DNA from 2 places in the Cellulomonas fengjieae genome. Region 2 is predicted to be linked to the other one. Evidence: predicted binding sites of a transcription regulator. Region 2 holds the regulator's gene; the other holds the start of a gene.
The links. The regulator LexA, encoded in region 2, represses DNA repair genes until DNA is damaged. The targets are predictions, from matches to a motif close to TCGAACANNTGTTCGA.
Positions count from the first base shown of each region.

Region 1: a site for LexA is predicted at 6,744-6,759, ahead of uvrA (excinuclease ABC subunit UvrA). Genes of this name have one in related genera too.

Region 1 covers NZ_CP074404.1:1,819,938-1,827,833, forward strand. Annotated here, with positions in the region: gene KG102_RS08430 (TerC family protein) at 1-66, shown strand, start outside; gene KG102_RS08435 (TerC family protein) at 77-1,102, shown strand; gene KG102_RS08440 (YciI family protein) at 1,104-1,388, opposite strand; gene KG102_RS08445 (acyl-CoA dehydrogenase family protein) at 1,426-2,586, shown strand; gene KG102_RS08450 (GNAT family N-acetyltransferase) at 2,589-3,113, shown strand; gene KG102_RS08455 (AMP-binding protein) at 3,144-4,835, shown strand; gene KG102_RS08460 (glycoside hydrolase family 15 protein) at 4,858-6,681, opposite strand; gene uvrA (excinuclease ABC subunit UvrA) at 6,789-7,896, shown strand, end outside.
Region 2 covers NZ_CP074404.1:1,501,675-1,509,570, reverse strand. Annotated here, with positions in the region: gene KG102_RS06970 (S9 family peptidase) at 1-712, opposite strand, end outside; gene nrdR (transcriptional regulator NrdR) at 769-1,332, opposite strand; gene KG102_RS06960 (LysM peptidoglycan-binding domain-containing protein) at 1,671-2,177, opposite strand; gene lexA (transcriptional repressor LexA) at 2,485-3,237, shown strand; gene KG102_RS06950 (L-lactate dehydrogenase) at 3,322-4,323, opposite strand; gene KG102_RS06945 (ATP-dependent DNA helicase) at 4,320-6,428, opposite strand; gene hflX (GTPase HflX) at 6,458-7,896, opposite strand, start outside.

The DNA of each region.
Region 1 (7,896 bases), 320 kb from region 2:
GCCACCGTCGCCAGCCTGCTGAAGACCCGGAACGACGGGCGCATCGCCTCGTCCACAGAGAGCTGAGGACTACACGGTGAACGTCGACCCCCTGGTGTGGATGGTTTCGCTCGGCATCGCCGGGCTCCTGATCGTGGTCGACATCGCCGTCGTCGCTCGTCGCCCCCACGTGCCGTCCACCGCCGAGTGCGTGCGGTACCTGGCCTTCTACATCGGCCTCGCCGTGCTGTTCGGGATCGGGGTCTGGGCGACCTCCGGCGCCGAGTTCGCCGGCCAGTTCTACGCGGGGTGGCTGACCGAGTACTCCCTGTCGGTGGACAACCTGTTCGTGTTCCTGCTCATCATGGGCAAGTTCGCGGTCCCGAAGCAGTACCAGCAGACGGCGCTGCTGGTCGGGATCGTCCTGGCGCTCGTCTTCCGCGGGCTGTTCATCCTGGCGGGCGCCGCCGTGATCGATGCCTTCAGCTGGGTCTTCTACCTCTTCGGTGCGTTCCTGGTCTGGACCGCGTGGAAGGTCGGCCGTGAGGGCGAGGCCGACGACAGCGACGAGTTCCACCCGCCGCTGATCCTGCGCCTGGTGCAGAAGTGGTTCCCGGCCACCCAGCAGTACCACGGCGTGAAGCTCACCGTGGTCGAGGGCGGGCGCCGGCTGGTCACGCCGATGTTCGTCGTCCTGGTGGCGCTGGGCGCGACGGACCTGCTGTTCGCGTTCGACTCGATCCCGGCGATCTTCGGGCTCACGAGCGAGCCGTACCTGGTGCTCATGGCCAACCTGTTCGCGCTCATGGGCCTGCGCCAGCTGTACTTCCTGCTGGGCGACCTGCTCAAGCGCCTGGTCTACCTGAACATCGGGCTGGCCGTGCTGCTGGGCTTCATCGGCGTCAAGCTCGTGCTGCACGCTCTGCACGAGAACGAGGTGCCGTTCATCAACGGCGGTGAGCCCGTCGCGTGGGCGCCCGATATCCCGATCTGGCTGTCGCTGAGCGCCATCGTCATCATCCTGGGCGCCACCGCGGTGGCGAGCATCGCCAAGGTGCGCCACGACGAGCGCAGGGGAGTCATGCCGGTTCCCGTGCTGCCCGTCGTCGGCGCACCCGACTGACTCAGGCGCTCCAGGGACCGAGCACGACGTCCCAGGCGCGCACGTCGCTGTGGGCGACGAGGCCCTCGCGGACGAACGGGTCGTCCGCCAGGATCGCGTCGACCACCTCCGGCGAGGGCGCGCGCAGGACGAGCAGGGCGCCGGGGTCGCCGTCGGTGAACGGGCCCGAGCCGAGCAGCGTGCCGTGCTCGACCAGTGCGGACAGGTACGTGCGGTGCTCGGGCCGGAAGTGGTCGCGCACGTCGGTGCGCTCGTCGTACGTGTAGCGGACGGCATAGGTAGGCATGGCGCCATCCTGCCCGAGCCGGTGGCAGAGTGCTGACATGGCACGGACCCTGCGCACGCTGCTCACCGACGACGTCCTGGCGCGCATCCACGAACGGGCGCCCGCACACGACCGGGACAACACGTTCCCGCACGAGGACCTGGCCGACCTGACCGGGCTGGGGTACCTGTCCGCGTTCGTCCCCGAACGCCTCGGCGGTGCCGGGCTGAGCCTCGAGGAGGTGGCCCGGGAGCAGGTGCGGCTCGCGGGAGCGGCACCGGCGACCGCCCTGGCGGTGAACATGCACCTGGTGGTCACCGGCCTCGCGGCGCTCCTCGTGGCCAGGGGCGACGACTCCGTCGAGTTCATCCTGCGCGACGCCGCGGCGGGTGAGATCTTCGCGTTCGGCAACTCCGAGCCCGGCAACGACCTGGTCATGTTCGGCTCGCGGACCCGTGCCGAGCGGCAGCCGGACGGGTCGTACCGGTACACGGGGACCAAGATCTTCACCTCCCTCTCGCCGGTGTGGACGCGACTGGCCACGTTCGGGCTCGACGACGCCGACCCGGACGACCCCCGGCTGGTGCACGGGGTGGTGTCCCGGGCGGACGGGGGTATCGAGGCGCGCGACGACTGGGACACCCTCGGGATGCGCGCCACGCAGTCGGAGACGACCGTGCTCGACGGGGCGCTCGCCCGGGCCGACCGGGTGTACCGCTCGTTGCCGCCGGGGCCGAGCGCCGACCCCTTCGTCTTCGCACTGTTCGCGGTCTTCGAGATCCTGCTCGGGGCCGTGTACACCGGCATCGGGCGGCGGGCGATCGAGCTCGGGATCGCGGCGGCGCGCCGGCGCACGTCGATGAAGTACGACGGCCGCAGCTACGCCCAGGACCCCGACATCCGCTGGCGGATCGCCGATGCCGTGCTCGCCCAGGACGGCGCCGAGCTCCAGGTCTTCGCACTCGCACGCGACGTGGACGAGCAGGCGGACCACGGGGCGCGCTGGTTCGCGCAGCTGGTCGGGCTGAAGGTCCGTGCGACCGAGTCGGCGCGGGTCGTCGTCGACGACGCGATCCGGGTCTCCGGGGGCAGCTCGTACTTCTCCGGCAGCGAGCTCGCCCGGCTGTACCGCGACGTGCTCGCGGGACTGTTCCATCCGTCCGACGACGAGTCGGCGCACGCCACGGTGGCCACCTCGGTGCTCGGTCCGCCGGCGTGACGATGGAGCTGCCGGAGGCGCTGGACCTGCCCGTGCGTGAGGCTCGGATGCGGGCGCTGCGTGACGACGACTGGGTCCTGGACCGTGACCTGTCCCGGGTCCCCGACGTGCCCCGGTGGACGTACTACCCGGCAGACCTCAGCGCAGAGCGCGCCCGGGAGTGGGTCGCCCACAGTCTTGCCGTGCGCGCCGACCGACGCGGCGGGCGGTTCGTCGTGGAGGTCGGGGGCGCTCCTGTCGGCACCGTCGGGATCACCCTCCGTCCGGACGGGCCCTCGGTGTACTACGCGTTCCTCCCCGCCGGCCGGGGGGGCGGCCTGGCGACGGAGTCGGTGCGGGCCGTCGCCCGCTGGGCTCTGGCGGACGGAGCGCCGCACGTCGACGCGCGCACCATGGTGGATAACGTGCCGAGCGAACGGGTCCTGGAGCGGGCGGGATTCCGGCGTCGTGGTCTGGACGTCGGGCCGGACGGCGTGCAGCTCACCTGCTGGAGACTCGCCCGCGACCGGCAACCTACTAAGCAGTAACTTACGCTTCCGTAGGTTACGATTTGTGCTATGACCACAGAGGGACCGCACCACGTGTCGACCGCCGCCTCGAACGATGCCCCGCGCGAGATCGAGATCCCCGACGAGCCGCTCACCGCAGCCCTCGACCGAGCGGCCGAGCGCTGGCCGGACCGGGTGGCCGTCGACTTCGTCGGCGGTTCGACGACGTACCGCGAGCTGGCCGACGCGGTCGCCCGCGGCGCCCAGGTGCTGCTCGACCTGGGCGTCCGCCCCGGTGACCGGGTGGCACTCGTGCTGCCCAACTGCACCGCTCACGTCGTCGCGTTCTACGCGGCGCTGCGCATCGGCGCGATCGTCGTCGAGCACAACCCGACGTACTCCGCCGGGGAGCTCGCTCACCAGCTCGCCGACTCCGGTGCCGTCGTCGCGCTCGTCTGGGAGAAGGCCGTCGACCGGGTGCTGGAGACCCTGCCGCGCACTGCTCTGAAGGCCGTCGTCGCCGTGGACCTCTCGGCCGACCTGCCCCTCGCCAAGCGCCTGGCGCTGCACCTGCCGGTGCCCAGCGCCCGGCGCACCCGCCAGGCGATGTGCGGCAAGGTGCCGCCCGCGTTCCCGATGTGGCACCGGCTCGTGGCGAAGTCGGCCCCCCTCGACCCCGCGCACCCGGTGCCCGCCGCGTCCGACATCGCCCTCCTGCAGTACACCGGGGGCACGACGGGGACGCCCAAGGGCGCGATGCTCACCCACCGCAACCTGGTCGCCAACTCCCTCCAGGGACAGGCCTGGACCGGTGCGGTGCCGGGCACCGAGGTGGTCTACGGCGTCCTGCCGTTCTTCCACGCCTTCGGTCTGACGCTCTGCCTGAGCTACGCGATCCGCGTGGGCGCGACGCTCGTCGCGTTCCCGTCGTTCGACCCGGCACTCGTGCTGGCCGCCCAGAAGCGCGTCCCGGGGACCTTCCTGCCCGCGGTCCCGCCGATGCTGGACCGTCTGGCCGACGCTGCTGTGGCGGCCGGGGCGGACCTGTCGTCGTTCCGCTACGCGATCTCCGGCTCGATGGCCCTGCCCGCGGCGACCGCCGAGAAGTGGGAGCGGGTCACCGGCGGCCTCGTGATCGAGGGCTACGGCATGACCGAGACCTCCCCGGTCGCGCTCGGCAACCCGCTCACCGACGCTCGCCGGCCGGGCACCCTCGGCCTGCCGTTCCCGAGCACGTCGATCCGCGTCGTCGACCCGCAGGACGCCACCCGCGAGGTCGCCACGGGCGAGCGCGGCGAGCTCCTGATCAAGGGCCCGCAGGTGTTCGCCGGGTACTGGCAGCGGCCGGAGGAGACGGCCGAGCAGCTGCTCGAGGGCGGCTGGCTGCGTACCGGGGACATCGTGACGGTCGACGAGACCGGCTGGGTCGTGCTGGTCGACCGGATCAAGGAGATCATCGTCACGGGTGGCTTCAAGGTCTACCCGTCGCAGGTCGAGGACCACCTGCGGGGCATGCCGGGGGTGGCGGACGTCGCCGTCGTGGGCGTCCCCGGAGGCGACCTGGGGGAGACCGTGGTGGCCGCGGTGGTGCTCGACGCCGGTGCGCGCGGGATCGACCTGGACGCCGTCCGGGCGTGGGGCGAGCGTCACCTCGCCCGTTACGCGCTGCCCCGCCGGCTCGTGCTCGTCGACGAGCTTCCGCGGTCGCAGGTCGGCAAGGTGCTGCGGCGCGTGGTGCGGGAGTCCCTGCTCAAGCGCTGACGGTCGCCGTCGGCGGTCGCGCTCAGCGGCCGCTTCGCTCGAGGGCCTGGTCGTGGCTGTGCACCGCGCGGACGAGCGCGAGGTGGGACAACGCCTGCGGGACGTTGCCCGCCATCCGCCGGCCGACCGGGTCGTACTGCTCGGCCAGGAGCCCGACGTCGTTGGCGAGCCCGACGAGAGTGTCGAGCACCTCGGTGGCGCCGTCCAGGTCGTCCGAGCGAGCCAGCGCGTCCGCGAGCCAGAACGAGCAGGCGAGGAAGGCGTGCTCGTCTCCCTCGAGGCCGTCGTCCGTGTGCTCCGTGCGGTACCGCCGCAGGAGCCCCGGGGCGACCTCCAGCTCGGCGCGGATCGCCGCGAGGGTCGAGAGGATCCGCGGGTCGTGCGCCGGCAGGAAGTCCACCTGGGCGAGCTGGAGGAGTGCCGCATCGGTGTGCCCGGCGCCGTAGAACTGCACGAACGTCCCCCGCTCGGCGTCCCAGCCGTGGGCGAGCACGTCGGCGTGGATGGCGTCCCGCTCCTCACGCCAGCGCTCCACCGGACCGTCCAGGCCGTGCTTCTCGACGGCGCGCACCGCCCGGTCCACCGCCGCCCAGGCCATCACCTTGGAGTGCGTGAAGTGCTTGCGCTCCCCGCGGACCTCCCAGATCCCACGGTCCGGCTCGCGCCACCGGCGGAGCAGCTCCTCGAGAAGGTGGCACTGCAGAGACCACGAGGAGCTCGTCTCGGTCAGGCCCTCCTCGCGGGCGAGCTCCAGCGCCAGCATGACCTCACCGAGCACGTCGTTCTGCACCTGGTCGACGGCGGCGTTGCCGACGCGGACCGGTCGGGAGCCCGCGTACCCGGACAGGTGGGTGAGCTCTCGCTCGGGCAGGTCCCGGGCGCCGTCGACGCGGTACATGATCTGCAGGTCGCTCGGCCCGCCGGCGACGGCCCGCAGGAGCCAGTCCCGCCACTCGGTCGCCTCGTCGCGGTACCCCTGCTCGAGCAGCGCCTCCAGGGTCATCGCCGCATCACGCAGCCAGGAGTACCGGTAGTCCCAGTTCCGCTCGCCCCCGAAGTCCTCCGGGAGCGAGGTCGTGGCGGCGGCGACGATGCCGCCGGTCTCCGAGTCCGTCAGCAGGCGCAGGACCAGCAGGGACCGCACGACGGCCTCGCGGTACGTCCCCGTGTACGGGCAGCTGCGCGCCCACAGGCCCCAGGAGATCCGGGTGGCGTCGATGCGGGCCTCGATGGTCAGCCGCGGCGGGACCGGGGCCCACGACTGCGTCCAGGTGAGCGCGAGCTCGACCGACTCGCCCTCCTGCAGGGTGAAGCGGTCGGTGTGCCGGTGGCCGTCCGGCGTCGGGAGGCGGTCACCGCGCAGGAGGAGCGAGTCCGGGCCCGCGATCGCGCGGATGGCGTCGTTGCCGTCGGCGTCCTCGATGTGCTGCACCCACGGCTCCACGGCGCCGTACCCGAACCGCACGACCCACTCGTGCTCGACCTCGATGCTCCCGCGGGTGCACACGAGCCTGCGGACCAGGTCCGCGCGGCCGTCGTTGAGGGGCATCGTCTCCTGGGCGACCGCGGTGCCAGTCGGCGTCTCGTAGGTGGTCTCCAGGACGAACGAGTCGTCCAGGTAGCGGCGGGTCACCGTGGTCGCGTCGCGCACGGTGAGCAGCCAACGACCGTTGCCGGGGTCGCCCAGGAGCCGGGCGAAGCACGCCGCGGAGTCGAAGTGCGGCAGGCACAGCCAGTCGACCGAACCGCGCAGGGAGACGAGCGCCGCCGTCTTGCCGTCGCCGAGGACGGCGTAGTCCTCGATGGGCACGAGCGGGGGGTCGATGAGGGCATCGCGGCTGTTCACGCGCTGAGCATGGCCTGCAGCCCTCGGACCGGCACGTCGACGCGCCCGGCTGTTCGCCGATGTCGAACGCATGTGCGATTGTCAGAGAGGGCACGTAGACTCCCCGCGTGAACGAACGACTGGTGGTGCAGGGCGCCCGGGAGCACAACCTCCGCAACGTCGACCTCGACCTCCCTCGTGACACGCTCATCGTGTTCACCGGTCTGTCCGGGTCCGGGAAGTCGTCGCTGGCGTTCGACACGATCTTCGCGGAGGGGCAGCGGCGCTACGTCGAGTCGCTGTCCGCGTACGCCAGGCAGTTCCTCGGCCAGATGGACAAGCCCGACGTCGACTTCATCGAGGGTCTGTCGCCGGCGGTGTCGATCGACCAGAAGTCGACCAACCGCAACCCTCGCTCGACCGTGGGCACGATCACCGAGGTCTACGACTACCTGCGACTGCTGTTCGCGCGTGCCGGCACGCAGTACTGCCCGATCTGCGGCGAGCGGGTCACGGCGCAGACGCCCCAGCAGATCGTCGACCGCCTGCTCGAGCTGCCCGAGGGCACGCGCTACCAGGTGCTCGCGCCGGTGGTCCGCGGCCGCAAGGGCGAGTACGCCGACCTGTTCAAGGAGCTGCAGAGCAAGGGGTTCGCGCGCGCCCGGGTGGACGGCGAGGTCGTGCAGCTCACCGACCCGCCGACGCTCGAGAAGAAGCTCAAGCACGACATCGAGGTGGTCATCGACCGACTCGTCTCGCGTGAGGGCGTCAAGCGTCGCCTGACGGACTCGGTCGAGACGGCGCTGGGCCTGGCAGGTGGCCTGCTGGTCATCGAGCTGGTGGACGCGGACGCCGACGACCCGGGCCGCGAGCGGCGGTTCTCCGAGCAGCGCGCCTGCCCGAACGACCACGTCCTGACGCTCGACGAGATCGAGCCGCGCACGTTCTCGTTCAACGCGCCCTACGGCGCCTGCCCCGAGTGCACCGGGATCGGGTCCCGCCTCGAGGTGGACCCCGAGCTGGTGATCCCGGACGAGGACCTGTCGCTCGACGAGGGCGCCGTGGCGCCGTGGTCGCAGATCTCCAGCGAGTACTTCGCGCGCGTGCTCAGCGCCCTGGCCTCCGACATGGGGTTCTCCACGTCGGTGCCGTGGCGGGCGCTGCCGCAGCGGGCGAAGGACGCGGTCCTGCACGGCCAGAACCACGAGGTCAAGGTCAAGTACCGCAACCGGTGGG
Region 2 (7,896 bases):
CGGGCGGTGCCGGGTCGCCGGCCGGGGACGCGTCGATGAGCACCGCGTCGCTGCGCAGGTCCGACTCCCGCGAGGCGTGCCGGGCGCTGACCCCCACGAGCGCCTCCCCCGACGGCAGCCACCGCACCCCCGCGACACCGATGTCACCGGCGGTCAGGGCGACCGGCTCCGGGAGCGCGGCCGGGCGCTCCCCGTCCACCGGGACGTCGACGACGAACGCGTGCTGCGGGCGGTCCCGCACGAACCCGATCCCGTCGGCCCGGTACCGCAGCTCGGTGATGTGCCGCGGCTCTTCCGCGCCGGGCGAACCGTCGGCCGAGTAGCGGCCCTCCTCCGGCACCCGCGCGAGGTACACGATCCGCGTGCCGTCCGGCGAGAACCGGGGCTCGGAGGCGCCCAGGGGTGCGTCGGTGAGCCGGATCGGCTCGCCGCCGGCCGCCTCGACGACGTGCACCTGCGGCTTTCCCTCGTGCTCGGCACGCAGGAACACCACCCACCGACCGTCCGGGCTGACGTCCGGGGCGGTGTCACGGTGACCCCGCGTCAGGGGACGCGGGGCGTCGTCACCCTCGAGGTCGACGGACCACAGGTGCCCGACGTACTCGTCGTCGGCCAGGTCCGGCCGCACGACCGACACGACGGCGCGCGTGCCGTCCGGCAGCGCGGCGGGCGGACCAGGGACGTGGAGGAGCTCGATATCCGTAGGAAGCACGCGACGAACCTAGTTGCTCCCGCCGGGTCGGGCGCGCCCCGCCCACGGCGCGGCGCTCAGCTGGACCGGACGCCGTCGTCGGCCGGCTCGACCGGCCCGCCCTGCTCGACTGGCCCGCCCCGCTCGACCGGCCCGCCCTCCTCGGGCACACCCCCCTCGCCCACCGGCGAGGACTCGTGCTCCGCGCGCAGCACGGTGATCGCCGCCTCGAAGTCCTCCAGCGAGTCGAACGCCTGGTAGACGCTCGCGAACCGGAGGTAGGCGACCTCGTCGAGCTCACGCAGCGGGCCGAGGATGGCCAGGCCGATCTCGTACGCGTCGATCTCCGCCGAGCCCGCACCGCGCAGGGTCTCCTCGACCTTCTGGGCCAGCAGCGCCAGGTCGTCCTCGCTCACCGGACGTCCCTGGCACGCCTTGCGCACGCCGCCGGCGATCTTCTCGCGGCTGAACGGCTCGGTGGCTCCGGAGCGCTTCACCACCGAGAGGCTGGCGGTCTCGACGGTGGTGAAGCGGCGGTTGCACTGCGGGCACTGCCGCCGTCGTCGGATGGTCGACCCGTCGTCCGAGGTGCGCGAGTCGACGACCCGCGAGTCCGGATGGCGGCAGAACGGACAGTGCACCGTGATCCCCTTCGAGCTGGCGCGTGACGGCCGGACGACTGCCGACGACGACGATCGCGCCGTGAACGCCTCCGTGACGCTAGGCCACGCGTCCCGCCGTCGCAAGGCGCGTCGCGCCGGGGATGCACGAAGGCGGCCATCACCTGATGGCCGCCTTCGCGGGGGACCCCCCGTCCCTCCTACGGCACCGGCTCGACCCGGTACCGCGCTGTGTCGCCGACCGCTGTGTCGCCGACCACTGTGTCGCCGCGTGCTGTGTCGCCGCGTGCTGTGTCGCCGACCGCCGTGTCCCGCGCGCGTGTGCCGCGCGCCGTGTCGCCGTGTCGCCGTGCTCAGCGTCAGCGTGCCGGGACGACGATGACCTGGCCGGCCATGAGCCCCGCGTCGGGCAGCTCGTTGAGGTCGACCAGTGCGACCACGACGTCCCGCACGTCCTGCGACGGCGTGGCCACCGACTCGGCGATCTGCCACAGCGTCTCGCCCGGCTGCACCACGTGGCGCTGGACCTCCTGCGCGGTGACCGGCCCGTCCGCGGACGCCTGGCTCCCGAGCAGCGTGACGAGCGCCACGACCGTGGCCGCGAGCAGCCACAGGACGACCCGGCCGCGCGTGGTGAGGCGCAGGTGCGCAGCGGACACGGCCGCGGAGGGCGCACCCACGGCGGAGTCCGCCACGCGCTCTGCCCCGTGAGGGGTCGTGGGTCGGGCGGTACCGCGGGACATGCGGTTGGACATGCGGTCGGGCATGCGGTTGGGCACACGGTTGGGTATGCGGTACGCCACGCGCTCAGCCACCCGCTGGGGTGCCACGGTCGACATCGCCGGTCCCATCACCATCGCGCTCATCACGTCTCTCGCTCCTGCTCGGCCCGGCTGACCGGGGTACCGCTGATCGTCGAACGCCTGTTCGTCGAACGTCTGTACGATGTCTACCAGCATCCACCGACACTGTCGAGAGACACGATCGAACAGATGTTTGATCTTCGGCTCCGACATCCCTAGGCTGGCGATGCAGCACAAGCGGACCACGAGCCACTGACACTGCCGCCGGGCAGCCACCGTCGGCGCAGGTCACGGTTCCGCGGACCCGGGCTGGACCAGGCGGAGAAGGCTGAGCGTGCTGCGAGGCGGCCGCCGGACGAGGAGGAGCGCAGTGACGGACTCAGGGGACACGTCCCAGCCCGAGAAGGACCTGGCGACCATCCACACGCTGCCCGACGGCGCACCCGGCCCCGACGGGCTCACGGCGCGGCAGCGGCTCGTGCTGGACACCATCCGGACGTCGGTCGAGTCCCGCGGCTACCCGCCGAGCATGCGCGAGATCGGGGAGGCCGTCGGCCTCACCAGCCCGTCGAGCGTCAAGCACCAGCTCATGGCGCTCGAGCGCAAGGGATACCTGCGCCGGGACCCGAACCGTCCTCGCGCCATCGAGGTCGTGCACGCGGACGACTCGCGCGGCGTGGGCACGTGGACGGCGCCGGACGGCCGCCGGGCGAGCTTCCCCGACCAGGGGGACGGCGAGCGCCTGCCCGCCCCCTCCTACGTCCCGGTCGTGGGGCGGATCGCGGCAGGTGGGCCCATCCTCGCCGAGCAGGCGGTGGAGGACGTCTTCCCGCTCCCCCGTCAGCTGGTCGGCGACGGCGACCTCTTCCTGCTCAAGGTGAGCGGCGACTCCATGGTCGACGCGGCGATCTGCGACGGCGACTGGGTCGTGGTGCGGCGCCAGCCGGTCGCGGAGAACGGCGAGATCGTCGCCGCGATGATCGACGGCGAGGCCACGGTCAAGACGTTCAAGCGGATCGACGGGCACGTCTGGCTCATGCCCCACAACGCCGCCTACTCCCCCATCCCGGGTGACGAGTCCACCATCCTGGGCCGGGTCGTCAGCGTGCTGCGCAGCCTGTGACACAGCCGTCGGGCCGCACCCAGCAGGGTGCGGCCCGACGGTCGCAGTGCGGACGCCTCCGCGGCGAGAACCCGAGCGCGGCGCTCAGAACCCGAAGCGTCGCGCCACCGAGCGGACCGCGTCCGCCGACGAGCGCAGGCCGGCGAGCTCGTCCTCCGAGAGCGGGACGCGGAGCCGCTCGGCCACGCCGTGCGCCCCGACGATCGCCGGGACGGACAGGCAGACGTCGCTGATCCCGTAGAAGTCGTCGAGCAGCGAGGACACGGGTAGCACTCGCCCCTCGTCCTTGAGGACGGCCTCGATGATCCGCGAGCCGGCCAGGGCCACCGCGTAGTTGGTCGCGCCCTTGCCCTCGATGATCCGGTACGCCGACTCGACGACCTCCCGCGTGATCCTGTCCCGTACGTCGGCCGTCAGGGCTCCGTCGCCACCGGCGCCGGTCCACTCGAGCAGCGGCACCGAGCCGATGCTCGCGGACCCCCACAGGGGCAGCTCGGTGTCCCCGTGCTCGCCCGCGATGTACGCGTGGACGTTCTGCACTGCCACGCCCGTGTGCTGCGCGATCAGGTAGCGCAGCCGCGAGGAGTCCAGGACCGTGCCGGAGCCGAACAGCTGCGAGGACGGCAGGCCGGAGATCTTGAGCGCGGCGTACGTCACGACGTCGACCGGGTTGGTGACCATCACGTAGACCGCGTCCGGCGCGACCTCGACCAGCGCCGGGAGCACCTTGCGGACCAGCCCGATGGTCGCCTCCGCCAGGTCCAGCCGGGACTGGCCGGGCTTCTGCTTGGCCCCTGCGGTGAACATCACGACGTCCGCGTCCGCGCACACCGCGATCTCGTCGGACCCCACCACCTGCGCCATGGGCATGAACTGGATGCCGTGGCTCAGGTCCAGCGCCTCCGCCTCGACCTTGGACGCGTTGACGTCGTACAGCGCGATCGAGCGTGCCGCTCCGCGCATCAGGGCCGCGTACGCCATCGTGGACCCGACGGCCCCCGCGCCCACGATCGCCAGCTTGGACGGGCGCCGCCCGCTGCGGAACGGCGTCAGGCCCACGTCTTCCATGTCCAGGCTCTCGGTCATGCCCCCGAGGCTAACGGGGTGGCGAGCCGCTGCAGTGCGGAGACCGCCACCGCTCGGTCCGTGGTCCGCCAGAACGCGGGCAACGACCGGGTCAGGAACGCGCCGTACCCGGCGGTCGCGAGCCGCGGGTCCAGCACCGCGACCACGCCCCGGTCCTCGCTCGTGCGGATCAGCCGGCCGGCGCCCTGCGCGAGCAGCAGCGCCGCGTGGGTCGCGGAGACCGCCAGGAACCCGTTGCCGCCGGCCTTCTCGATCGCGTCGGACCGCGCCGAGCTGACGGGGTCGTCGGGCCGCGGGAACGGGATGCGGTCGATGATGACCAGCCGGCAGGTCGCCCCGGGCACGTCCACGCCCTGCCACAGCGAGAGGGTGCCGAACAGGCAGGTGGCCTCGTCCGCGATGAACTGCGAGACGAGCGTCGGCAGCTGGTCGTCGCCCTGCGCCAGGATCGGGACGTCGAGGCGCTCGCGCATCGCGGCCGCCACCGCGTTGGCCGCACGCCGCGACGAGAACAGCCCCAGGGTGCGACCGCCGGCCGCGGTGATCAGCTCCGCGATCTCGTCCAGCTGCGCGTCGGTGGCCGGCTCGCGGCCCGGCTTGGGCAGGTGCCGCGCGAGGTAGAGGATCCCCTGCCTCGGGTAGTCGAAGGGGCTGCCGACGTCGAGCCCGCGCCACGGGACCTTGCCGGACGCCGCCGTGGCCTGCCCTGCCAGCGACGTCGGGCCGACCGGCTCGGCGTCCGGGCGGACCTCGAGGCCGACAGCGCGCGCGATCGGGTCGAACGACCCGCCGAGCTCGAGCGTCGCCGAGGTGAGCACGCCCGAGCGACCGGCCAGCAGGTTGGTCCGGATCAGCCCGTTGACCGCCAGCGGCGCCGCGTAGAGCCGCGTGAGCACCTGGCCCCGCCGGTCCTCACTGCGCGCGCACCACAGGACCGTGTGCCGGTTGTCCTCGGGGTCGGCGGCCATCCGGTCGGCCACCTCGTGCAGCGCGAGCATGGTCGCCTGGGCGACCTTGCGGCCGCCCTCGGCCGGCGCTGTCGGTCCCGACTCCGGCTTGAGCACGCTGAGCAGCGCGCGGGTGGCGTCGCGCACGCGCGCGACCGCGTCCCGGGCGTCGTCCGGGAGCCCGTCGCGGAACCGGGCCTCCGGGAGCGCGACGAGAACGGTCGCGAGCGCCTGGCTGGCCGAGTCGAGGTCGGTGGTCGGGACGCCGCCGTGGCGACGCGCCAGTCGTGCGGCGTGCTCGATCGTGGCGACCGACAGCTCCGAGGTCGACTGCGCGGTCACCCGGTCGGTCAGCTCGTGCGCCTCGTCCACGATGAGCACCTGGTGCTCGGGCAGCACCCCCGGCGACCCGGAGGCCGCGATGCCGAGCATGGCGTGGTTCGTGACGACCACGTCCGCCTCGCGCGAGGCCGCCTTGGCCTTCTCGGGGAAGCACTCGGCGAGCATGGGGCACTTGCCGCCCAGGCACTCCAGCGAGGTCACGGACACCTGCCGCCAGGCGCGGTCCGTGACGCCGGGGACGAGGTCGTCCCGGTCGCCGGTGTCGGTCTCGTCCGCCCACTCCCGCAGCCGCAGCACCTGCTCGCCCAGGCTCTCCGCGAGGCTCGCGCCGCCGGTGCGCGCGGGGGCGGGGTGCTCGGCCGCGCCGGCGTGGTCCCCGAGGTCGAAGAGCGTGCCCGCGTCGTCGTCCGGGTACCCGCCGGCGACCTTGTGCACGCAGACGTAGTTGTGCCAGCCCTTGAGCAGGGCGATCGCCGGCGGCCGCGGCAGGTGCGGCTCGAGCGCCTTGGCGACGAGCGGCAGGTCGCGCGTGATGATCTGCCGCTGCAGCGCCAGGGTGGCGGTCGAGACGACGACGTGCTCGTCCTCCAGCACCGCGTGCCGCAGGGCGGGCACCAGGTAGCCGAGGGACTTGCCCGTGCCGGTTCCGGCCTGGACCAAGAGGTGCTCGCCCTTGGTGATCGTCTCCGCTACGGCGACGGCCATCTCGTGCTGCCCGTCGCGTCGGACGCCACCGAGGGCACCGACAGCGACGTCGAGGAGCGCCTCGACGGAGTCGTCGCGTGCCGCCTGGACGGAAGGGTCAGCGGTTGGCACCGCGTCAGCCTAGTGGCGGCTGCTGACAGTCACGGACGGGGCTGCGCGGCCGCCTCCAGCTCGGCGGCGAGGCCCTCGTCCACCCGCGCGCGGATGGCTGTGCCGTCACCCGTGTGCTCCTCGGTCTGGATCTCGCCGTGCTCGTGCACCCTGCTCACCAGGTCGCCACGGTCGTACGGGATCACGACGTCGATGCTCACGCCGGGGCGCGGCAGCTGGTCGGCGATGAGCGCCTGGAGCTGGTCGATGCCCTCACCGCTGTGCGCGGACACGACGATCGAGTGCACCTCGCGGGAACGCAGCCGGGCGATCGCCTCGGACGAGGCGAGATCGGCCTTGTTCAGGACGATGATCTCGGGCACGTCCATGGCACCGGGGATGTCCGCGAACACGTGCCGGACGGCGGCGATCTGACCCTCCGGGTCCGGGTGCGACGCGTCGACCACGTGCAGGATCAGGTCGGCGTCGGCGACCTCCTCCAGCGTGGATCGGAACGCCTCGACCAGCTGGTGCGGGAGCGCCCGGACGAACCCCACCGTGTCGGCGAGGGTGTAGATGCGGCCGTCGAGCGTCTCCGCCCGGCGGACCGTCGGGTCCAGGGTGGCGAACAGCGCGTTCTCCACCAGGACTCCCGCGTGCGTCAGCCGGTTGAGCAGCGACGACTTGCCCGCGTTGGTGTAGCCCGCGATCGCGACCGACGGGATGGCGTGCTTCTTGCGGGAGGCCCGCTTGGTGACGCGGGCCGGCTCCATCGCCGCGATCTCCCGCCGCAGCTTGGCCATGCGGTTGCGGATCCGCCGACGGTCGAGCTCGATCTTCGTCTCACCGGGACCGCGCGAGCCCATCCCGGCTGCCGCGCCGCCGACCTGACCACCGGCCTGCCGGGACATCGAGTCGCCCCAGCCACGCAGGCGCGGGAGCAGGTACTCCAGCTGCGCGAGCTCGACCTGCGCCTTGCCCTCCCGGGACTTGGCGTGCTGGGCGAAGATGTCGAGGATCAGCGCCGTGCGGTCGATGACCTTGACGCGGACGATGTCCTCCAGCGCGCGGCGCTGCGACGGTGCCAGCTCGCCGTCGACGACGACGGTGTCCGCGCCGACGCTCGCGACCAGGGCGGCCAGCTCCGCGGCCTTGCCCGAGCCGAGGTAGGTCCCGGGGTCGGGCTTCTGGCGGCGCTGGAGCAGCCCGTCGAGCACCTGCGAGCCGGCGGTCTCGGCGAGCTGGGCCAGCTCGCGCAGCGAGATCTCGGCGTCCGTGACCGTGCCGGAGCCCCAGACCCCTACCAGGACGACCTTCTCGAGCCGCAGCTGGCGGTACTCGACCTCGGTGACGTCCTGGAGCTCGGTCGACAACCCGGCGACCCGGCGGAGTGACGTGCGCTCCTCCAGCTCCAGCTGGTCGCCGTCGTAGCTGGAGTGCACCGTGGCGCCGTCGTGCAGCGTCGCCCCTGCCCTGGCGAGCACCCGGG